2 linked regions of the Rhodobacter capsulatus SB 1003 genome follow. The protein of the gene in region 1 interacts with the protein of each later gene in a pairwise test. Links are inferred from orthologs where the notes say so. Each region holds a gene or a part of one and is shown on either strand. Other genes may lie near its edges.

Evidence for each region.
Region 2: the proteins of secD (region 1) and pheT interact in binary tests that used the Escherichia coli proteins (3 or more experiments, as listed by UniProt). The link is inferred for Rhodobacter capsulatus SB 1003 from one-to-one orthologs.

What each region holds. Positions count from the first base shown.
Region 1 is NC_014034.1:1,922,454-1,933,756, forward strand. What follows is about bases 4,654-7,570. They hold secD (protein translocase subunit SecD), read left to right. Parts: upstream 4,654-5,238; coding sequence 5,239-6,903; downstream 6,904-7,570. Other genes in these bases: RCAP_RS08830 (M20 aminoacylase family protein), read left to right, coding at 4,654-4,708; yajC (preprotein translocase subunit YajC), read left to right, coding at 4,881-5,216; secF (protein translocase subunit SecF), read left to right, coding at 6,916-7,570. Also shown: RCAP_RS08810 (trimethylamine methyltransferase family protein), read left to right, coding at 1-543; tRNA dihydrouridine(20/20a) synthase DusA, read left to right, coding at 846-1,790; RCAP_RS08820 (sulfite exporter TauE/SafE family protein), read left to right, coding at 1,792-2,607; mazG (nucleoside triphosphate pyrophosphohydrolase), read right to left, coding at 2,652-3,482; more of RCAP_RS08830, read left to right, coding at 3,545-4,653; more of secF, read left to right, coding at 7,571-7,917; RCAP_RS08850 (Mth938-like domain-containing protein), read left to right, coding at 7,904-8,278; heme ABC exporter ATP-binding protein CcmA, read left to right, coding at 8,275-8,919; heme exporter protein CcmB, read left to right, coding at 9,038-9,694; RCAP_RS08865 (heme ABC transporter permease), read left to right, coding at 9,778-10,506; heme exporter protein CcmD, read left to right, coding at 10,503-10,661; RCAP_RS08875 (DsbE family thiol:disulfide interchange protein), read left to right, coding at 10,654-11,184; hpt (hypoxanthine phosphoribosyltransferase), read right to left, coding at 11,238-11,303. UniProt on the Escherichia coli protein: Part of the Sec protein translocase complex. Interacts with the SecYEG preprotein conducting channel. SecDF uses the proton motive force (PMF) to complete protein translocation after the ATP-dependent function of SecA.
Region 2 is NC_014034.1:3,339,769-3,351,186, reverse strand. What follows is about bases 259-3,290. They hold pheT (phenylalanine--tRNA ligase subunit beta), read left to right. Parts: upstream 259-580; coding sequence 581-3,001; downstream 3,002-3,290. Other genes in these bases: RCAP_RS15570 (GMC family oxidoreductase), read left to right, coding at 3,065-3,290; RCAP_RS19430 (hypothetical protein), read left to right, coding at 259-519. Outside these bases: more of RCAP_RS19430, read left to right, coding at 1-258; more of RCAP_RS15570, read left to right, coding at 3,291-4,666; RCAP_RS15565 (rhomboid family intramembrane serine protease), read right to left, coding at 4,663-5,388; RCAP_RS15560 (META domain-containing protein), read right to left, coding at 5,428-5,841; RCAP_RS15555 (MerR family transcriptional regulator), read right to left, coding at 5,940-6,761; RCAP_RS15550 (4-aminobutyrate--2-oxoglutarate transaminase), read left to right, coding at 6,873-8,156; RCAP_RS15545 (Lrp/AsnC family transcriptional regulator), read left to right, coding at 8,161-8,700; RCAP_RS15535 (hypothetical protein), read right to left, coding at 8,980-10,722; 30S ribosomal protein S12 methylthiotransferase RimO, read left to right, coding at 10,816-11,418.

The sequences.
Region 1 (11,303 bases):
CTGGCGCGGCGGATGGGCCTGCCGTTCCGCTCGGCGGGCTCGTTCTGCGGCTCGAAACTGCCCGATGCGCAGGCGGCCTATGAAACCGCGAACACGCTCAACATCGGCCTGCTTTCGGGCGTGAACTTCATGCTGCATGCCTGCGGCTGGCTGGAAGGCGGTCTGGTCTCGTCCTACGAGAAATACGTGATGGATGCCGATCAGCTGGGCGTGCTGCACCGTTTGGCGGCGGGCATCGACATGAGCGCGAACGGCCAGGCGATGGAGGCGCTGCGCGAGGTTGGCCCGGGCGGTCACTTCCTTGGTTGCTCTCACACCCAGGCGAATTTCAAGGACGCGTTCTGGAAGACGGATCTGTTCGACTACAAGCCCTTCGAAACCTGGGACGAGGAAGGCGCGCGCGACACCGCGACGCTTGCCAGCGTGCGGGTGAAGAAGATGCTGGGCGAGTATCAGGCCCCGGCGATCGATCCCGGGATCAACGAGGCGCTCTCCGAATATGTCGCCCGCAAAAAGGCCGCCGTGCCGGACGCCTTCCTGTAAGAGCCGGGCGGGTCAGACCGCCTGCCAGAGTGCCATTCCCCCCGGGCGCCGCGCGTCCGGGGGTTTTCCTTGCGTCAAAGGCGGTGGACGATCCCTGCGGGGCTCTTTATGATCCCGCCCGAAAGGCGATTGCCCTTGTCGACATTCAGCATCGCCCCGGGACGGATGTCGGATTTCCGGGGCATTGAAAGCGGAAAACACCTTCGATGATGCCAAGCTCTCCCCCGGGCACCGTTGATGAAATGCCTGTGAAACAAGGCCTTGCGGGGGTTTCCTCACATGCGCGCCTGTCCGTTGCGCCGATGCTCGACTGGACAGATCGGCATTGCCGGGTCTTTCACCGGATGATGTCGCGTCAGGCGCTGCTTTACACCGAAATGGTCACCGCCCCGGCGGTGATCCATGGCAAGCGGGCGCAGCTGCTGGATTTCAGCCCGGTCGAGCATCCGGTGGCGCTGCAACTGGGCGGATCGGACCCGGCCGAGCTGGCCGAAGCCACGCGGATCGCCCGCGACTGGGGCTATGACGAGATCAACCTGAATGTCGGCTGCCCCTCGGACCGGGTGCAATCGGGGGCTTTCGGCGCGGTGCTGATGAAAACGCCCGATCTGGTTGCCCGCTGTGTCGCGGCGATGCAGGCGGCGGCCGCGGTCGAGGTGACGGTGAAATGCCGGATCGGCGTCGATGATCAGTCGCCCGAGGAGGTGCTGCCCGCCTTTCTGAAAACCGTCTCCGAGGCCGGGGTCACCCGGTTCATCCTGCATGCCCGCAAGGCCTGGCTGCAGGGGCTTTCGCCCAAGGAAAACCGCGAGATCCCGCCGCTCGATTATCCGCTGGTCCATGCGATGAAGCGGGAATTTCCGCATCTGCATCTGAGCCTGAACGGCGGGGTTGCGACGCTCGATCAGGTCGAGACGCATCTGGCCGCGGGGATGGACGGGGTGATGGTCGGCCGTGCCGCCTATCAGGAGCCGATGCAGGTTCTGGCCGGCGCCGATGTCGCGCTTTGGGGGCGGGGCGAGGTGCTTTCGGCGGTCGAGGTGGCCGAGGCGATGAAGCCCTATATCGCCGATCATCTGGCGGCGGGCGGGCGGCTGCACCAGATCACCCGGCACATGCTGGGCCTGTTTCACGGCCGTCCCGGGGCGCGCGGCTGGCGGCGGGTGCTGTCCGAGGGGGCGACCCGGCCCGGGGCGGGGCTGGCCCTTTACGATCAGGCGCTGGCCGAAGTGACACGAGAGGCGTGAGATGGACCACCTGACCACGATCCTGCCGCTGATCGCGATCCTTCTGGCCGTCGGCGCGGTCGCGGGGGTGCTGGCGGGGCTGCTGGGGGTGGGCGGCGGCATCGTTCTGGTCCCGGCCTTCTTCTATCTTTTCAACGGGTTGGGCTATGGGTCCGAGGGGCTGATGCAGGTCTGCGTCGCCACTTCTATGGCGACGATCATCATCACCTCGACCCGTTCGGTCACCGCCCATGCCCGCAAGGGCGCGGTCGACTGGCAGCTTTTGCGCGACTGGGCGCCCGCTGTGGCGGGCGGGGCGCTGCTTGGGGTGTTTCTGGTCACGCGGCTCGACACCCATGCGCTGACGATCATCTTCGGCACTTTGGTGATGGCGATCGCGCTTTACATGGCCTTTGGCAAGCAAAGCTGGCGGATCGCCGAGGGGATGCCGGGGCGGGGCTTCCGGCTCTGGTTCGGGCCGCTGATGGGGGCGGTTTCGGTGCTGCTCGGCATCGGGGGCGGGTCGATCTCGACGCCGATGCAGACGCTGCACGGCATCCCGATCCACCGCGCCGTGGCGACCTCGGCGGGTTTCGGCGCGATCATGGCGGTGCCCTCGACCGCGGCCTTTCTGCTGACCCCGGTCGAAAACGCGCCGCCCTATACTTTGGGGGCGATCAACATTCCGGCCCTTGTCGTGATCGGCGCCACCACCGTCGTCACCGCCGCCTGGGGCGCGGCGCTGGCGCATCGGCTGGATCCGAAACCGCTCAAGCGCCTCTTCGCAGGGTTTCTGATGCTGGTCGCGCTGAACATGCTGCGCAAGGCGCTGTTCTGATTTTATCTTGCGGCAAATATCCCGGGGTGCGGGGCAGAGCCCGCCTACAGCCCCTTGCGCTTGGCCGCATCCCAAAGCGCGTCCATCTCGGCCAGATCGCTGTCGGCGGGCCGCTTGCCGGCCTTCGCCAGTTCCGCCTCGATGAAGGCAAACCGCCGGGTGAACTTGCCATTCGCCGCGCGCAGACAGGCCTCGGCATCCAGCCCCAGATGCCGCCCCAGGTTCACCATCACGAACATCAGATCGCCATATTCCTCGGCGATCTCTTCGGCCCCCAGCTTATCACGGGCTTCGACCAGCTCGTTCGCCTCTTCAACGATCTTCGCCACCACCTCGGCGGTCGAGGGCCAGTCGAACCCCACCCGGGCCGCGCGCTTTTGCAGCTTCAGCGCCCGCGTCAGTGCCGGAAGCCCCAGCGCGACGCCATCGAGCACCCCGGTCTCGGCCTTGGCCGCGCGCTCGGCGGATTTGATTTTCTCCCAGTCTTCCGTCTGTTGCGCGGCGCTCTTCACACGGCTTTCGTCCCCGAACACATGCGGATGCCGGGCGATCATCTTCGCATTGATCCCGCGCAGCACATCGAGCAGCGAAAAATGCCCGGCCTCGGCCGCCATCTGCGCATGAAAGACGACCTGAAGCGCCAGATCGCCCAATTCGCCCGACAATTCGCCCCAGGCCTGCCGCGCGATCGCATCGGCGACCTCATGCGCCTCCTCGATCGTATAGGGGGCGATGGTGGCGAAATCCTGCTCGATATCCCAGGGGCAGCCGGTCTCGGGATCGCGCAGACAGGCCATGATCGCCGCCAGCCGCTCGGTTTCCGCCCCCACGCTGTCGGTTTGCACGAAGATCCCCGGATCGGTCGGTTTCGCCATTGCCTCTTGCCCCCTGCAGGTCCATCTAATCCAGTATCGCTTTCCAAAACCCAGAGTCCACCATGCCCGTGATCAACCGCATTGCCGCCCTTGCCCCCGAGATGAAGGAATGGCGGCAGTGGCTGCACCGTCACCCCGAACTGGAATTCCAGCTGCCGAAGACCGCCGCCTATGTGGCCGAACGGCTGCGCGAGATCGGCGTGGACGAGATCCACGAGGGCATCGCCACCTCGGGGATCGTGGCGCTGATCAAGGGCCGTCAGGACGGGCCGGTGATCGGGCTGCGCGCCGATATGGATGCGCTGCCGATCGACGAGATCACCGGGGTCGATTATGCCTCGGAACACGACGGCAAGATGCATGCCTGCGGCCATGACGGCCATACGGCGATGCTGCTGGGCGCCGCCAAATATCTGGCCGAGACGCGGAATTTCGCGGGCACCGTGGCGCTTCTGTTCCAGCCCGCCGAGGAAGACGGCGGCGGCGGCGAGGTGATGGTGCGCGAAGGCGTGATGGAGCGTTTCGCCATCACCGAGGTTTACGGCATCCACAATGCGCCCAATCTGCCCTTTGGCCATTTCCACACCACCCAGGGCGCGCTGATGGCCGCGGTTGATACCGCCTGGGTCACGGTGACGGGGCGCGGCGGGCATGGGGCGACGCCGCATGAATGCATCGACCCGATCCCGGCGATCACCGCGATGGTCGGATCGCTGCAGACGATCGTCTCGCGCAATCTTTTCGCGATGGATGAGCTGGTCGTCTCGGTGACGCAGATCCATGTCGGCACGGCGAACAACATCATCCCCGAAACCGGCTGGTTCTGCGCCACGATCCGGTCCTTCACCCCCGAAGTGCGCGCGATGGTCGAGCGCCGCTTCCACGAGATCGTCGAAGGCACGGCCGCCGCCTTTGGCGTCTCGGTCGAGATCCGCTATGACAAGGGCTATCCGCCCACCATCAACGATGGCGACAAGGCGCGTTTTGCCGCCGAAGTGGCGCGCGAGGTCTCCGGCCCCGAAGCGGTGAAGGATGATGCCGGGCGCGAAATGGGCGCCGAGGACTTTTCCTACATGCTCGAGGCGCGGCCGGGCGCTTACCTGTTCCTCGGCACCGGGCCGGGGGCGGGGCTGCACCATCCCGCCTTCGATTTCAACGACGAGGCCGCCCCGATCGGCGCCAGCTTCTTTGCCCGGCTGGTCGAGCGCGCGCTTCCGGCCCGCTGAGGCGGGGGGACTTCGGCGCAGCCGAAGAGGGGGCGGCGCCCCCTTTTTCCTGACACAACCGTGATCGCGGCCCCGGCCTGCCGCTCGCGCCTTGCCATTGCGGGGGGGCGCGGCTAGGGTGCCCGCCGAAAACCGGGGCAACGCCCCACGGCCCTAACGAAAGGACCATGCCATGTTCGTCTCTCCCGCCTATGCTCAGGATGCCTCTGCCGCCGCCGGTGGCATGGCCGCCTTTGGCCAATTCGTGCCGCTGATCCTGATCTTCGTGATCATGTATTTCCTGCTGATCCGCCCGCAGCAAAAAAAGGCCAAGGAACACAAGGCGATGGTCGATGCGCTGCGGCGTGGTGACATGGGTCTGACGCAGGCGGGCATCATCGGCAAGGTCGTGCATCTGCGCGAGGACGGCGAAATCGAGGTCGAGATCGCCAAGGACATGAAGGTGCGGATGATCCGCAGCGCCGTCGTGCAGGTTCTGTCGAAGACCGAACCGGCCGCCAATAGCTGACCTGAACCGGGGCCGCGCCGCCATGCTGCAGATTTCGCTTTGGAAGCGTCTTGTCATTCTGGGTCTGTGCCTTGCGGCGCTGATCACGGCGGCGCCCAACATGTTCTATGCCCGCGTCGAGGGGCATAACGACGCCGTTTCCGCCTTCGAGAAGACCGGGGCGATGACCGAGACCCAGGAGGCCGCCAAGGCCGCCTGGCCCGACTGGGCGCCCTCGGCGCTGGTCAATCTGGGGCTTGATCTGCGCGGCGGCGCGCATCTTCTGGCCGAGGTGCATCTGGGCGAGGTCTACAAGGCCCGGATGGATGCGCTCTGGCCCGAGGTGCGCAAGGTTCTGGCCGCCGAGCGGGCCACGATCGGCGCGATTCGGCGCGTGCCCTCGCCCGAAGGCGAGTTGCGCATCCAGATCGGCGAGCGCGCGCAGATCGCCCGCGCCGTCGAAGTGGCCCGGACGCTGGCCAGCCCGGTGGTCAGCCTGACCGGCGTCGGTCAGACCGACTACGAGGTGACGGGCGAGGGCGACACCGTCGTCTTCCGGCTGTCGGAGGCCGAAAAGAAAGCCACCGACGATCGCACCATGCAGCAATCGCTGGAAATCGTGCGTCGGCGCGTCGATGCGGCGGGCACGCGCGAACCCACGATCATGCGCGAAGGCACCGACCGCATCCTGATCGAAGTGCCCGGCATCGGCTCGGCGCAGGAGCTGAAGGATCTGATCGGCACCACCGCCAAGCTGACCTTCCATCCGGTGCTCAGCACGACCTCGAACCCGAATGCGCCGGTCGCCTCGGGCAATGAACTTCTGCCCGATGCCGAACGGCAGGGGCTTTATCACCTGCTGGACGAGGTTCCGGTGGTGACGGGCGACGATCTGACCGATGCGCGCCCGACCACCGACGACAACGGCGCCCCGGCGGTGTCGTTCCGCTTCAATGTCAGCGGCGCCCGGGCCTTTGGCGATTACACCGCCGGTCATATCGGAGAGCCCTTCGCCATCGTTCTGGACGGCAAGGTGATTTCGGCACCGACGATCCAGGCGCATATCGCGGGCGGATCGGGGATCATCACCGGCCGTTTCAGCATCGAGGAAGCCACGGATCTGGCGCTGCTTTTGCGCGCGGGCGCCCTGCCTGCGGGGATGACCTTCCTTGAGGAACGCACGATCGGGCCGGAACTGGGCGCCGACAGCGTCAAGGCGGGGATGGTCGCCTCGGTGATCGGCTTCGTCGCGGTCGTGGCCTACATGATCGCCTCCTACGGGCTTTTCGGCTTCTTTTCCTCGGTGGCGCTGTTCATCAACATTGCCTTCATCTTCGCCGTGATGGGCGCGATCGGCGGCACGATGACCCTGCCCGGGATCGCCGGGATCGTGCTGACCATCGGCACCTCGGTCGATGCCAACGTGCTGATCTACGAACGCATGCGCGAGGAAATCCGGTCGGGCAAATCGCCCGTGCGCGCGATCGAGCTGGGCTTTGACAAGGCGATGTCGGCGATCATCGACGCGAACGTGACCTCGTTCCTGTCCTCGGCGATCCTGTTCGTGCTGGGGGCCGGGCCGGTGCGCGGCTTTGCCGTGACCACGATGATCGGCATCGCCGCCTCGATCTTCACCGCGATCTGGGTGGTCCGGCTGATGATCGTCATCTGGTACGGCTGGCGTCGTCCCAAGACCATCGTCATCTGAGGAGGAACCACCATGGCTTTCCGTCTGAAACTGGTTCCCGAAAAGACCAACTTCGACTTTTTCCGCTGGCAATGGGCGACCTTCGGGGCGGCCATCGTGATGATGATCGCCTCGGTGATCCTGCCGCTGGTGATCGGGCTGAACTTCGGCATCGACTTCAAGGGCGGCACGACGATCCGCACCGAATCCACGACGGCGATCGATGTCGGCGTCTATCGGGCCGCGCTGGAGCCGCTCGAGCTTGGCGATGTGATCATCTCCGAGGTCCGCGACCCCAGCTTCCGCGAAGATCAGCATGTGGCGATGATCCGCATCCAGATGCAGGAGGACGGGCAGGGCGCCGAGGGGCAGGGCGCGCAGGGCCAGGAGCTGGTGAACAAGGTCGAGACCGCGCTGACCGCGGTCGATCCGGCGCTGAAGATCACCTCGTTTGAATCCGTCGGCCCCAAGGTCTCGGGCGAGCTGGTCTGGACCGCGGTCTGGTCGCTTCTGGCGGCGACCGTGGTGATCATGTTCTACATCTGGGTCCGGTTCGAATGGCAATTCGCGCTTGGCGCCGTGGTGGCGCTTGTCCATGACGTGCTGCTGACGGTCGGGCTTTTCGCCGTGCTGCAGCTGAAGTTCGATCTGACCACGGTGGCGGCGCTGTTGACGATCACCGGCTATTCGATCAACGACACCGTCGTCGTCTTTGACCGGCTGCGCGAAAACCTGATCAAATACAAGACGATGCCGCTGCGCGACGTGATGAACCTGTCGGTCAACGAAACGCTTTCGCGCACGGTGATGACCGGCATGACGACGCTTCTGGCGCTGGTGCCGATGCTGATCTGGGGCGGCGACGTGATCCGCGGCTTCGTCTTCGCCATGGTCTGGGGGGTGTTCACCGGCACCTATTCCTCGGTCTATGTGGCGAAGAACATCGTGCTGTTCATCGGTCTTGACCGCAACAAGGAGAAGAAGGACCCCTCGGACAAGTTCTTCTCGAACGGGGCGCAAGATGGCGCCCCGTGAGCCGGGCTTCGCAGGCGCGCTGCCGATCGACGGCTACGGACCCGGCTTTTTCCGCATTGCCGGGGCCGTGCATCGCGGCGGGCTTTTGATCCACGCCGAGGCGGCGATGCCCTGGACCGGCTTCGACGATCTTGCGGCGCTGCGCGCGCTGGCCGGGCAGGTGGATCTGCTGCTGTGCGGGATGGGCGCGGATATCGCCCATCTTCCCAAGGGCTTGCAGGTGGAACTTGAAGCGCTTGGGGTGATGGCGGAGCCGATGTCCACCGCCTCTGCCGCGCGTCATTACAATGTGCTTCTGTCCGAGGGCCGCCGCGTCGGCGCCGCCCTTTTGCCGATGCCGGGCGCGGTGCCGACGGCATGACGCTGCTGGCCGTCGATCAGCTCACGGTCAGCCGGGGCGGTCTTGCCGTGCTGGAGGGGGTGAGCTTCTCGCTTGCCGCGGGCCATGCGCTGGTGCTGCGCGGCCCGAACGGGATCGGCAAGACGACGCTTTTGCGCACGCTGGCGGGGCTGCAGCCGCCGCTGGCCGGGCGGGTGTCGATGCCGCCCGAGGGGATCGCCTATGCCGCCCATGCCGACGGGCTGAAGGCCACGCTTTCCGTGCGCGAAAACCTGCAGTTCTGGGCGGCGATCCATGCGACGGACACGGTCGAGACGGCGCTTGCACGGATGAACCTGAACGCGCTGGAACACCGCGCCGCCGCAAGCCTTTCGGCGGGGCAAAAGCGTCGGCTTGGCCTTGCGCGGCTTCTGGTCACCGGGCGTCCGGTCTGGGTGCTGGACGAGCCGACGGTCTCGCTCGACGCCGCCTCGGTGGCACTTTTTGCCGAGGCCGTGCGGGCGCATCTGGCGGCGGGTGGGGCGGCGCTGATGGCGACCCATATCGATCTGGGCCTGTCCGAGGCGAGGGTTCTGGACCTTGCCCCGTTCAAGGCGCGTCCGCCCGAGGCGGGCGGCCATCGCGGCGCCTTCGATCACGGCTTTGACGGAGCCTTCCTGTGAACCGCGGCCCCCGAGTCCTGCCGCAAAAGGGCGTAGTTGTGCCAAGAAGAAACCGCATGGCCTTTTCCTGGTCCAAATACGCTCTTGCCGACATCGGCTGTGGGCGGAGGATTTTGTCATGAGGGCGCTTTTGTCGCGGGATCTGCGGCTGGCGATCCGGGCCGGGGGCGGCTTCGGGCTCGGGCTTGCATTTTTTCTGATCGTGGTGACGCTGGTGCCCTTTGGCGTCGGCCCGCAGGGCGAGATCCTGGCCCGGATCGCCAGCGGCATCCTGTGGCTGGGCGCCTTGCTCGCCTGTCTTCTGTCGCTCGACCGGATTTTTGCGCTCGATTTCGAGGATGGCTCGCTTGATCTTCTGGCCACCGCGCCGATCCCGATGGAGGCGGTGGTGACGATCAAGGCGCTGGCGCATTGGATCACCACCGGGTTGCCGCTGGTTCTGGCGGCGCCGCTATTCGCCGTGCTGCTGCATTTGCCCGCGCCCGCCTATCTCTGGCTCGAGGTCTCGCTGCTTCTGGGCACGCCGGCGCTGTCGGTGCTGGGCACCTTTGGCGCGGCGCTGACGGTGGGGCTGAAGCGGGGGGGCTTGCTGTTGCCGCTGCTCGCCCTGCCGCTTTATGTGCCGACGCTGATCTTTGGCGCCGAACTGGTGCGGCGCGGCGCCGAGGGCCTGGCGATCGAAGTGCCGCTGGCGATGCTGGCGGGGATCACCGCGGCCACGGTGGCTTTGGTGCCCTTTGCTTCGGCGGCGGCGATCCGGGTCAATTTGCGGTGAAACTTATTCCAGATTGATGCGAGTCAATCCGGGCCGTGGCAAAGCATGACATGTCCGACGGGACGCGAGAGGGAGGAGAGCCGATGTCGATCTGGGAATATGCGAACCCGGTCAAGTTCATGCAGACTTCGGGCCGGCTTTTGCCCTGGGTCGTGGCGGCGACGGTTCTGACGCTGCTGCCCGGGCTCGTCTGGGGCTTTTTCTTCACCCCGGTCGCGGCCGAATTCGGCGCGACGGTCAAGGTGATCTATGTCCACGTTCCGGCGGCGACGCTGGCGATCAACATCTGGGTGATGATGCTGGTCGCCTCGCTGATCTGGCTGATCCGGCGTCATCACGTCTCGGCGCTGGCGGCGAAGGCGGCGGCGCCGATCGGCATGGTGATGACGCTGATCGCGCTGATCACCGGGGCGTTCTGGGGGCAGCCGATGTGGGGAACCTGGTGGGAATGGGATCCGCGGTTGACCTCGTTCCTGATCCTGTTCCTGTTCTATCTGGGCTACATGGCGCTGTGGGAAGCGATCGAGAACCCCGATACCGCCGCCGATCTGACCGGGGTTCTGTGTCTTGTGGGCTCGGTCTTTGCGGTGCTGTCGCGCTATGCGGCGATCTTCTGGAACCAGGGCCTGCATCAGGGCTCGACGCTCAGCCTCGACAAGGAAGAGCATATTGCGGATGTTTATTGGCAGCCCCTGGTGCTCTCGATCGCGGGCTTCGGGATGCTCTTCGTGGCTCTGTTGCTGTTGCGTACCCGCACCGAGATCCGCGCCCGTCGTCTGAAGGCACTGGAACAAAGGGAGCGCATGGCATGATGCCGGAGTTCGGAAAATACGCCGTCACGATCCTTGCGTCCTGGGGGGCGACGCTTGTGCTGCTGGCGGGGCTGATCGCGGCCACGCTGATCCGCGGCGCGCAGGTGAAACGGGCGTTGAAAGCCCAGGAAGAACGGATGAAGAACGATGGCTAAGCCCTTGATGTTTCTTCCGCTGCTGGTGATGGCGGGCTTTGTTGGCGCGGGCTATTTCGCGATGCAGCAAAATGACCCGAATGCCATGCCGACCGCGCTTGCCGGCAAGGAGGCGCCCGCGGTCCGGCTTGAACCGCTGGGCGCGGAGGCGCCCTTCACCGATGCTGATCTGCGCGACGGCAAGATCAAGCTGGTGAACTTCTGGGCTTCCTGGTGCGCGCCCTGTCGGGTCGAACATCCGAATCTGATCGGTCTGAAACAGGACGGAATCGAGATTATGGGTGTGAACTGGAAGGACACGCCCGACCAGGCGCAGGGGTTCCTGGCCGAGATGGGCAGCCCCTACACCAGGCTTGGCGCCGATCCGGGCAACAAGATGGGGCTGGATTGGGGCGTGGCCGGGGTGCCCGAGACCTTCGTGGTCGATGGTGCGGGGCGCATCCTGACCCGCATTGCCGGGCCGCTGACCGAGGATGTGATCACGAAAAAGATCGACCCGCTTCTGGCCGGGACGGCGGATTAGATCCTGCGTCTTCGTACCGGGGCCTGTGGCGGGCCCCGGCAGGAAAACCGTGATCACTTCTGCGGATCGGTGAAGCGGACCGTGCCGATGAAGGGAAGGTTGCGGTGGTTTTGCGCATA
Region 2 (11,418 bases), 1.4 Mb from region 1 along the record:
CATGCGAGTAGTCTGAAAATTTACCTCCCATCATTGTTTTTCTTTTTTCAGCATTACGGTTATGTAATTCAGGTTTTATTAATATTCTTAATTTGCGCCTCGATAGCTGAATTTATAGCATCGATGACGCCGGATAATAGTTTTAAATTCGGGTCAAGAGTTTTATCTGATCAGGAGTGGTCTGCGCGCTTGCTAGAAAGTCATGCTCTTCGGGTTGAGAAGAGAAGGGCCGTTTTCGATGCTGCCAGATTTTTGTTTGTGGTTGCAACGTTTTTGTCATCGGGTGTCCTTTGGTGCGATTTCTTTGAGTTAATGGCGCCCGGTGCTGCCGCTGATCTGCCGGATGACTGGAGAAACTATGTATACTATTTGACGATTGCGTTCTCGATTTTCTATTATTTTGCTTCGACGGGTACCTTGTCTTTTTCGAAGTCAAAAGGGGCTGCCTTTGGCTGCCGGGTTCGAAGGATTTTCGTCTTTTTAACTGCGAACAACAAAGTGGTCTGCGGAGATAATTAAATTTGATCGTTGTGTCGTGTGTTGGGCTTGTTAATCTTGCGATGAAATCGGGAGCACTCCTATGAAATTCACCCTCTCCTGGCTGAAAGACCATCTCGAGACCGAGGCCTCGGTCACCGAGATCGCCGATGCGCTCACCGACCTTGGCCTTGAGGTCGAGGAGGTGGTGAACCCGGGCGCGAAACTCGCCCCCTTCACCATCGCCAAGGTGCTGCACGCCGAAAAGCACCCCGATGCCGACAAGCTGCGGGTCTGCCGCGTGCTGACCGACGAGGGCGAAAAGGTCATCGTTTGCGGTGCGCCGAATGCGCGGGCGGGGATCACCGTCGTGCTGGCGAAACCGGGCGATTATGTGCCGGGCATCGACACCACGCTTGGCATCGGCAAGATCCGCGGCATTGAAAGCCACGGCATGATGTGCTCGGAACGCGAGCTGGAGCTGTCCGACGAGCATAACGGCATCATCGAACTGCCCGAGGACAGCCTGAATTCCGAGGTCGGCTGCAAATTCATCGACTGGCTGGCGGAAAACCGCCCCGAGGCCGTCGATCCGATGATCCACATCAAGATCACCCCGAACCGCCCCGACGCTTTGGGCGTGCGCGGTGTGGCCCGTGATCTGGCCGCGCGCGGTCTGGGTCGGTTGAAGCCGCTCGAAATCGAGGCCGTGCCGGGCGGGTTTGAAAGCCCGATCAAGGTGGAGATTGACGCCACCCTGAAGGAAAAGGGCTGCCCGCTCTTTGCTGGCCGTCTGATCCGTGGCGTCAAGAACGGGCCGAGCCCCGACTGGCTGCAAGCGCGGCTGCGGGCGATCGGGCTGCGGCCGATCTCGGCGCTCGTCGATATCACCAACTTCTTCACCTATGACCTGAACCGCCCGCTGCACGTGTTTGATGCGGCGAAGGTGGCGGGGAACCTGCGGATTGTCCCTGCCAAGGGCGGCGAGGAACTGCTGGCGCTCGATGGCAAGACCTACACCCTGCGCCCCGGTCAGATGGTGATTTGCGACGATGCGCAGCCGGAAAGCCTTGCCGGGATCATGGGCGGCGAGCTTTCGGGCTGCACCGAGGAGACGGTCGATGTCTTCCTTGAAAGCGCCTATTGGGACCCGATCACCATTGCCACCACCGGCCGCGCGCTGAAGATCAACTCGGATGCGCGCTATCGGTTCGAGCGTGGCGTGGACCCGGAGTTCACCCTGCCGGGGCTGGAACTGGCGACGCAGATGGTGCTCGACCTCTGCGGCGGCGAGGCATCCAATGTGGTGATGGACGGCGCCGTTCCCGATACCAAACGCGCCTACAAGCTCGACCCCGCCCGGGTCATCAGCCTTGTCGGGATGGAGATCCCCGAGGCGACGCAACGCGAAACCCTGACGGCGCTCGGTTTCACCTTCGAGGGCGACATGGCCTGCCCGCCCAGCTGGCGGCCCGATGTGCTGGGCGAGGCCGATCTGGTCGAGGAGGTGGCGCGGATTGCGTCCTTGACGAAGCTCGTCGGCCGTCCGATGGCGCGCGAAACCACGGGCGTTCCCGGTCCGGTGCTGACGCCGATCCAGACCCGCGAACGCACCGCGCGGCGCACGATTGCGGCGCTGGGCTACAATGAATGCGTGACCTACAGCTTCATCGACGCCAAGTCGGCGGCGCTCTTCGGTGGCGGGCTTGAGGCGACGCGGATCGAAAACCCGATCTCGTCGGAGATGACGCATCTGCGCCCGGATCTGCTGCCGGGGCTTCTGCAGGCGGCGGCGCGCAATCAGGCGCGCGGCTTTGCGGATCTGGCGCTCTTCGAGGTTGGTCCGGCTTTCAGCGGCGGCGAGCCGGGGGATCAGGCATTGCAGGCGGCGGGGCTGCTCGTGGGCGCTTCGGCGCCGCGCGACCCCTGGGCCTCGCGCCGTCCGGTCGATCTTTATGACGCCAAGGCCGATGTCGAGGCCGTGCTGGCCGCCATCGGCGCCCCCGCGCGGGTGCAGATCAACCGCAAGGTGGCGGGCTGGTTCCATCCGGGCCGCTCGGGCACCATCGCGCTGGGGCCGAATGCGCTGGCCAGCTTTGGCGAGGTTCACCCCAAGGTGCTGCGCGAGATGGGGGTGAAGGGGCCAGCGGTCGCCTTCACCGTCTGGATCGAAGCCGTGCCCTTCCCGAAAGCCAAGACCCCGACCCGGCCTGCGCTGGCGCTGTCGGATCTGCAGGCGGTCGAGCGCGATTTCGCCTTTGTCGTCGATGCGGGTGTCGAGGCGCTGACGGCGGTGAACGCGGCTTACGGCGCCGACAAGGCGCTGATCGAGGCGGTTTCGGTCTTTGACCAGTTCACCGGCGCCAAGGCCGAGGAGCAGATGGGCGCGGGCAAGAAGTCGATCGCGCTGAGCGTTCGGCTGCAGCCGCGCGACAAGACCCTGACCGATGCCGAGATCGAGGCGGTTTCGGCCAAGGTCGTCGAAAAGGTCACCAAGGCCACCGGCGGCGTGCAGCGGAAGTGACCTGAAGTCACGCTTTGCGGATGTGAAAAACCGGTTAGGCTCTCTCGGAAACGGGGGAGCCTGATGCATTTCGACTATGTCATTCTCGGCGGCGGCTCGGCCGGGTCGGTGCTGGCGGCGCGGCTGAGCGAGAATCCGGCCACGCGCGTCTGTCTGGTCGAGGCGGGCGATGCGGCGCGGGATATTCTGGTGCGGGCGCCTGCCTTGGTCGCGGCGCTGGTGCCCGGGTATCTTTACGCCCACAACTGGGCGCTGCACACCGTTCCGCAGCCCGGGCTGAACGGGCGGCGGGGGTTTCAGCCGCGGGGCAGGGGGCTGGGCGGCTCGTCCGCGATCAATGCGATGCTGTATGTGCGCGGTCATCCCTCGGATTACGACCGTTGGGCGGCCGAGGGGGCTGTGGGCTGGGACTGGGCCGCCTGTCAGCCGTGGTTTCTGAAATCCGAACGCAACATGCGCGGGGCGTCCGCGCATCATGGGGCCGATGGCCCGTTGCAGGTGGGCGATCAGCGCCGCCCGCGGCCGATCACCCGCGCTTTCGTGCAGGCCTGCGGCGCGGTGGACTGCCCGGAAACCGACGACTTCAACGGCGCGTGTCAGGAGGGGGCCGCGCCCTTTCAGGTCACGCAATTCTGGGATGGTCCGAAAAAGGGCGAGCGCTGTTCCGCCGCGGCGGCCTATCTGCATCCGGTGATGGACCGGCCCAATCTGACCGTGCTGACCGGGGCACGGGCGGAAAAGGTCTTGATTTCCGAGGGGCGCGCCACCGGGGCGCTGGTGCGGCAGGGGCGGCACCGGCTGCGGCTGGAGGCGGCGCGGGAGGTGATCCTCTCGGCAGGCGCTTTCGGCTCGCCGCAGCTTCTGATGCTCTCGGGTATCGGGCCGGGGGCGCATCTGCGCGATCTGGGCATTGATGTCGTGCAGGATCTGCCCGGGGTGGGGGCAAACCTGCAGGACCATCTGGATTACACGATTTCGCATTTTTCGCCCCGCCGCGATGTCGTGGGGCTCAATCCGCGCGGGCTGTGGCGGCTGGCCAGGGCCGCGGGCGGCTGGATGCGGCATGGCGAGGGGCTCTTCGCCTCGCCCATGGCCGAGGGGGGGGCGTTTTTGCGCTCTGCGCCCGGGGTCACGGTGCCCGATCTGCAGATCCATTTCGTCGTCGGCATTGTCGATGCCCACATGCGCAAGCTGCATGTCGCGGACGGCTGGTCGGCGCATATCTGCGTGCTGCGGCCGCAATCGCGGGGGACGGTGCGGCTGGCGTCGAAGAACCCGCGCAAGGCGCCCTTGATCGACCCGGCCTTTCTGGCCGATCCGCGCGACGAAGCCCTGATGCTGCGGGCGGCGCGGATGCTGGAAGAGATCGTGGGCGCGGCGGCCCTGGCGCCCTGGCGGGGCGACAGGCTTTATCCGCATGACGGGTCAGAGGCCGGGCTGATGGCCGATATCCGCGCGCGCGCCGACACGATCTATCACCCGGTCGGCACCTGCCGCATGGGCACCGATGCGATAGCGGTGGTGGATCCGCAACTTCGGGTGCGCGGGATCGAGGGGCTGCGGGTCGTAGATGCCTCGGTCATGCCCAGCCTCATTGGCGGCAACACCAATGCGCCCACCATCATGATCGCCGAACGCGCGGCTGCGATGATCCGGGGGCGCTAGCGGCGCCGTTTCACCACTGGCACGCGGCTGGTCACATAGTCGATCGAAGGGTTCGGCGGCAGCCCGCCGTGCGCGCGCCAGAAGAGCGGCCCGCCGAGGCGCAGGAAATGCGGCGCCATCAGCACCAGCCCGGCGATGAAGCCGCCCGCATGCGCCCAATAGGCGACGCCATCGGCCGAGCCGCCGAGCGAATTCAACAGCTGCACCGCGAACCAGAAGCCCAGCACGATCCAGGCGCGGATGGTGAAGATCTTGTAGACGATGAAGAAAATGAACAGGATGTCGACCCGCGCCTTCGGGAAAAGCAGCAGATAGCCGCCCATCACCGCGGCGATCGCGCCCGAGGCACCGACCATCGGCACATCGCTGAACGGATCGCCCGCGATCTGTGCGCCCGCCGCCGCGAGCCCGCCCAGCAGGTAGAAGACGAGAAAGCCGAGATGGCCGAGCTGATCTTCCAGATTGTCGCCAAAGACCCATAAAAACAACATGTTGCCAAGGATGTGCATGATCCCGGCATGCAGGAACATGTGGGTGAGAAGCCCGTGCAGCCAGACGCCGTGGCTGATCGCCCCGGGGTAAAGCGCGCCCCATTGCCACAGCCCGAACATCCGCCCGCCCCAGTCGGCCGTCAGCACATAGATCAGCACATTCAGCACGATCAGCCCGCGCACCACCCAGGGGGTGCGGGTCGAGGGGTTATGGTCGCGGATCGGGAACATCGGCCCAGCCTTCCCGAAGACGGGGATTGCGTCAAGCCTCTAGCGGGTGGCGCGCAGAACGACCTTGCCCGTCGCATCGGTGAAGTCCAGCGCCGGACCGGCCTGCCGCAAGGCCGTCACCGTGCCGATGGTCGAATGGAAGGCCTGTTCCACCTGCATCTGGTCGGGGGGGCACATCATCCGGGTTCCGGCCAGGGCGCCCACATGCAACGCGCCCTCGCGGGTCTCGATGCGGCCCGCATAGCGGTTGCAGCCGGAGGTGCCCGCGAGCATCCCCGGCTCGGGGGACAGCAGGGTGACCTTGACTGCGGCGGGCACGGCGGTGCCCGCGATTTCGGTGACGGTCCATTCGGTTCCGGTGCCGATCAGGGCCAGCGGATCGGCCGGGGCGGTCGCGTCCTCCTTGCAGGCGGCAAGGGCGATCAGGGCAAGGGCAAGAACGGCGACGCGCATGGGACCTCCGGTGTTTCGGTCAGAGTGACCGCGGCGCGCGATCCCCGCAAGGGCATCACGCAAAGGTGTGGCTTTCGGCGGTGTCAGAAGGTCGGGTGTCAGAAGGTCGGCGGCGTGTTGACCCAGATCACCACGGTGCGCCCGTCGGCGGCATTGGCCCAGGCATGCGGGCGGCGGCTTTCGAAATAGATGCTGTCGCCGACGCCCAATTCGTGCAGCTCGGTGCCGTCCAGCGTCAGACGAAAACGACCCTCCAGCACGGTGATGAATTCCTCGCCCTCGTGGCCATAGCCGCCCTCCGACGCCGCGCCGGGGGCAAGGATGAAGCGGTGGCAATCCATCTGCCGCCGCCCCTCGGCCAGAACCTCGACCCGCACGCCCTCGACCGGCATCGGCCAGACCCGCGCCGCGCCCGCGCGCACCACGGGTTGGCCGACCTCCTCCTGCCCGGAAAGCCGCGACACGGTGGTGCCGTAATATTGCGCCAGATCCGCCAGCGTCTTGAAGCTGACCCCCGCCCCGGTGCGTTCCAGCGTCGAGAGCGCCGAGGCAGAGACCCCCAGCGCCTGCGCCACCGTCTCCAGCGTCTCGCCGCGGTTTTGCCGCAGCGCCCGCAGCGCCATGCCCAGCGGTTCGTTGGTGATCGCGGGGGGCGCGGGGGCGTCGCTTTCGGCTTCCAGCGTCGCGCGGATCGCGGCGGGGTTCAGCCCGGCCTCGCGGCGCAGATAGGCGATGCGCTGCAGCCGCGCCACATCGGCCGCCGAATACAGCCGCTGCCCCGAGGCCCGGCGTTGCGGTGCAATCAGCCCCTGCGTCTCCCACAGCCGCAGCGTGGAGGAGGCCACGCCCGCCGCCCGCGCGGCCTCGGTCACCCGAAACAGCGGTTCTTCCTCGGGCGTATCTGCATGCGACTCGGTCATTTTCCCTGCCTTACAGGCGCAGGATGGCCTTTGTCACCGATCTTGCCAAGAATTTTCTTGCAGAAAAAATGTAAAGTGAGAGGATGAGATATCTCGAATCGGAGCCCCTTCATGACCGTGCAAACCTCGCCCGACCTGTCCGCCCGCCGTGCCGCCGCCATCGCCAAGGGCGTTGGCGTGACGACGCAGATCTATGCCGAACGCGCCGAGAACGCGGAAATCTGGGACAAGAACGGCACCCGTTACATCGACTTCGCCGCGGGCATCGCCGTGGTGAACACCGGCCACCGTCACCCGCGGGTGATCGAGGCGGTCAAGGCGCAGCTCGATGCCTTCACCCACACCTGCCATCAGGTCGTGCCTTACGAAAACTACGTCATCCTGGCCGAGCGTCTGAACGCCGCCGTGCCCGGTGACTTTGCGAAGAAGACGATCTTCGCCACCACCGGCGCCGAAGCCGTTGAAAACGCGATCAAGATTGCCCGCCACTACACCGGCCGCGCCGGGATCGTCGCCTTTGCGGGCGGTTTCCACGGCCGCACCTTCATGGGCATGACGCTGACCGGCAAGGTGCAGCCCTACAAGGCCGGCTTCGGCCCGATGATGAACGACGTCTGGCACCTGCCCTTCCCCTGCCCGCTGCATGGCGTGACGGGCGAGGACGCCGTGGCGGCGCTGGAGCGTCTGTTCAAGGCCGATATCGAACCCGCCCGCGTCGCCGCGATCATCGTCGAGCCGGTGCAGGGCGAGGGCGGCTTCTACCCGGTGCCCGAGGGCTTCATGCGCAAACTGCGCGAGATCGCCGACAAGAACGGCATCGTCCTGATCGCCGACGAGGTGCAGACCGGCTTTGCCCGCACCGGCAAGCTCTTTGCGATGGAACATCACGGGGTTGCCGCCGATATCACCACCATGGCCAAGGGGCTGGGCGGCGGCTTCCCGATCTCGGCGGTGACCGGCCGCGCCGACATCATGGACAGCCCGAACCCGGGCGGCCTTGGCGGCACCTATGCCGGGGCGCCGATTGCCGTGGCCGCGGCGCATGCCGTTCTTGACGTGATCGAGGACGAGCAGCTCTGCGCCCGTGCCGAGCGTCTGGGCGCGCGGCTGAAACAGCGTCTGGCGGCGCTGCAGGACAGCGTGCCGGAGATCATCGACATCCGCGGCCCGGGCTTCATGAACGCGGTCGAGTTCAACGTCGCGGGCAGTGACACGCCGAACCCGGAGATGACCAACCGCGTCCGCGAAGAGGCGCTGAAGCGCGGTCTGATCCTGCTCACCTGCGGCGTTTACGGCAACGTCATCCGTTTCCTCGCCCCGCTGACCATCCAGGACGCGGTCTTTGACGAGGCGCTGGACATCCTCGAAGCCTCGATCCTCGCCGCGAAGGGCTGAGGCCATGTGGGGCGAACCCGCCCGCGGGGCAGAGCGTCTGGATGACACCGACCAACGGCTGATCGCGGCGCTTCGCCGCGACGGCCGGGCCGCGGTGTCGGATCTGGCGGTGCAGCTTGGTCTGTCGCGTGCCACCGTGCGCGCGCGGATCGAGCGGCTGGTGGCGCGCGGCGAAATCTCGGGCTTTACCGTGATGACGCGCGCCGATGTCTCTGCCGCGCCGGTGCGGGGGATGATGATGCTGAACATCGACGGGCGGGCGACCGAAAAGGTGATCGCCCGCCTGCTCGGCCTGCCGCCGGTGCAGGCGGTGCATACGACGAACGGGCAGTGGGATCTGATCGCGGAAATCGGCGCCCGCTCGCTGGAAGAGCTGGACGAGACGATCCTGTCGATCCGCCGCCTTGAGGGCGTGGGGCGGACGGAAACCAATCTGCAGCTGTCCTGCCGCAACCCGCGGCCGCGGCTGCCCCGGTGCTGGGTGTCGTGCGCAAGCCCGCGCTGGTGCCCGCGGGCCAGCCGCTGCCGCCGCAACCCTCGCTGAACGAGATCAGCCCCGAGACGCTGGCCTCGGTCCGCGAGGTCGAAAAGCGCTCGCGCAAGATCTCGCTGATGGAGCTGACCGAGCGGACCTGCAAATGGCCGATCGGCGATCCGGCGACCGAGAATTTCTATTTCTGCGGCCTGCCGAGCTCGGCCGGAAAACCCTATTGCGAGGCGCATGTCTCGGTGGCCTTCCAGCCGATGTCGGCGCGCCGGGATCGGCGGCGCTGAAGGCCGGAACAGGGGATGAAACAGGGCGCCTGCGGGCGCCCTTTTCGTTTCAGTCCTTCTTCCCCAGAACCCCCGAGAACACGGCTGCGGCGGTGGCAATGAGCAACCAGCCGGAAAGCTGAATGATCCAGCGGCAATAGTGCAGCGTCCAGCCGAATGCGCCGCGGTCTTTCGAGGGCGCCCACGAATCCTTCTGGGCGAGTGTGCCGAGCGGCAGGAACAGATCGAGCGCATAGATGCAGGGGGAGAAAGCCTCGTAGTCCTGTCCGGCGGGTGTATTCTCCCACAGCCGCAGCGGCATCGTGCAACTGGCCGTCTGGATGGAGGGGCATCCGTTCTTGATCGCGTCTTTCCAGTCGTCGGACAGGAGGATATCGACATTGGCCGGGGCCATTTCCCCGCGCTGATAGGTGGCATTGGCCAGCCACACGGTAGCAGCAAGGATCAACAGCGCTGTGCGCAGCGCCTTGAACGGGGCATGGCCGTAACCGAAGGTGACGCGGTAACCACATCCCCAAACCAATGAGACAAACGCCAGGCCTTGCCCGAACGTATCCGGTTTCGGCGGCGCCAACGCCCGGAAAAATGTAGCCCACATGAGCCGTTCATCCCGCGCGTAACGCACCTTGGCCGCATCCCTGCGATGGCCCATGGCGTCATAGACCTTGGCCAGCTGGCTGTAGGGTTGCGGGTCGAAATCGTTGCGTCTTCGGGTCATCTGGAATGGGCAGGAGATTGTCCGCTCCGATTTCCGCCCCAGAAGGTTCAGGCGATCCTGCACCGTCATGTCGCTTTGAATGGAGTCGAAGCGAAAGCCGGAGAGTTTGGGCGTTTTCACTTTTGCCCAGGAGCCGGAATCGTCATTCAATCTTTCAACGCTGGTTTCGGTCAGATCGAGAACGACGACCTTGCCGGAGACATTCTCCCAGAAGAAGCCCCCCTCGATCTTGGCGCCCTCTGCGTTGAATGCGCCGTTGAAATGGGCCGATTGGCACCGCAGATTTCCCGTCACTTGCGCGCGGGCGAAGTCCACTCTTCCCGTCGCATTGAACTTGTTCCGCAAGAACACATCCGCGCCGATCACGGCGGCGTTGCAATTCAAGGAGAGGCCGTCTGTCGCTTCGAACTTGCCGTCATCGCAGGTGAGTTGCCCCACGATCTGGACACGCACGAGCTTCACTGCGCCATGCGCGGTAAAACCATCGTTCAAGAATACATCTGCGCCGATCTCGGCGGAACTGAGGTTGAGGGCAGGGCCCTTCTTCGACGCGAAGTGGCCGCCTCTGCAATAAACGTGCCCGGTGATTCTGCTTCCGCCCAGCTGAACGCAAGCATTTGCCGTGAAGCCTGTGTCCAGGTGAATCGGTCCGTTGCAGGTCAGCCTGACGGCATTGAAGCCGGGCAGGGCCGTGCCGGTCAGATAGAGCCCGTTCAGCTGTGCGTTTCGCAGGACAGGAGCTTCCTGAAAGGTGCAGTTGCTCGCGTTGATTGCCCGCTCGCAATCCACGAAGCCGAGGCTCAGGGTTTCTTCGATCCAGAGCCCCATGACCGTCACCCCTTCGGGACGACAGACGATGCCGGGGATTTCCTGTGTCAGCAGCCAGCGGATCAGCCTTGCATCGAACCTATTGCTATCGTCGTCGGTCTTCGGACGTTCCCGGTTCGAGTGTTTGAAACCATCAGGCCAGGCATATCCGCCCGTCGCAATAAACTGCTTTTCCCGCGGCCAAAGCTCTCGCCTTAGCCGCTCCTCCGCCCACGCAAACGCTTCGCTCAAATCCCCGTCGGCCATCCCGGCACCTCCAATACCCCGCCATCCTGCGCAACCCTCCCCTGTCGCGCAAGGCGCTTCCCGCGGCCCCCCAAGGCGGTGTATATCGCCCCCATGAGCCAGAACCCGCCCAACCTCCGCCCCGATCTTGCGCCGAAAGCGCTTGTCACCGACACCCCCCGCCCGGGCCAGCCGACGATCGGCATGGTCTCGCTGGGCTGCCCCAAGGCGCTGGTGGACAGCGAACGCATCCTGACCCGGCTGCGGGCCGAGGGCTATGCGATCTCGCCCAGCTATCAGGGCGCCGATGCGGTGATCGTGAACACCTGCGGCTTTCTGGACAGTGCCAAGGCCGAAAGCCTGGAAGCCATCGGCGAGGCGCTGAGCGAGAATGGCAAGGTGATCGTCACCGGCTGTCTGGGCGCCGAGCCCGAGTTCATCACCGGCGTGCATCCCAAGGTGCTGGCCGTCACCGGGCCCGAGCAATACGAACAGGTGCTCGATGCGGTGCATGGGGCGGTGCCGCCGAAACCCGATCCCTTTGTCGATCTGCTGCCCGCGACCGGCATCAAGCTGACGCCGCGGCATTTCAGCTATCTGAAGATCTCCGAGGGCTGCAATCACGCCTGCAAGTTCTGCATCATCCCCGACATGCGCGGCAAACTGGTCAGCCGCCCGGCCCATGCGGTGCTGCGCGAGGCGGAAAAGCTGCTCGAG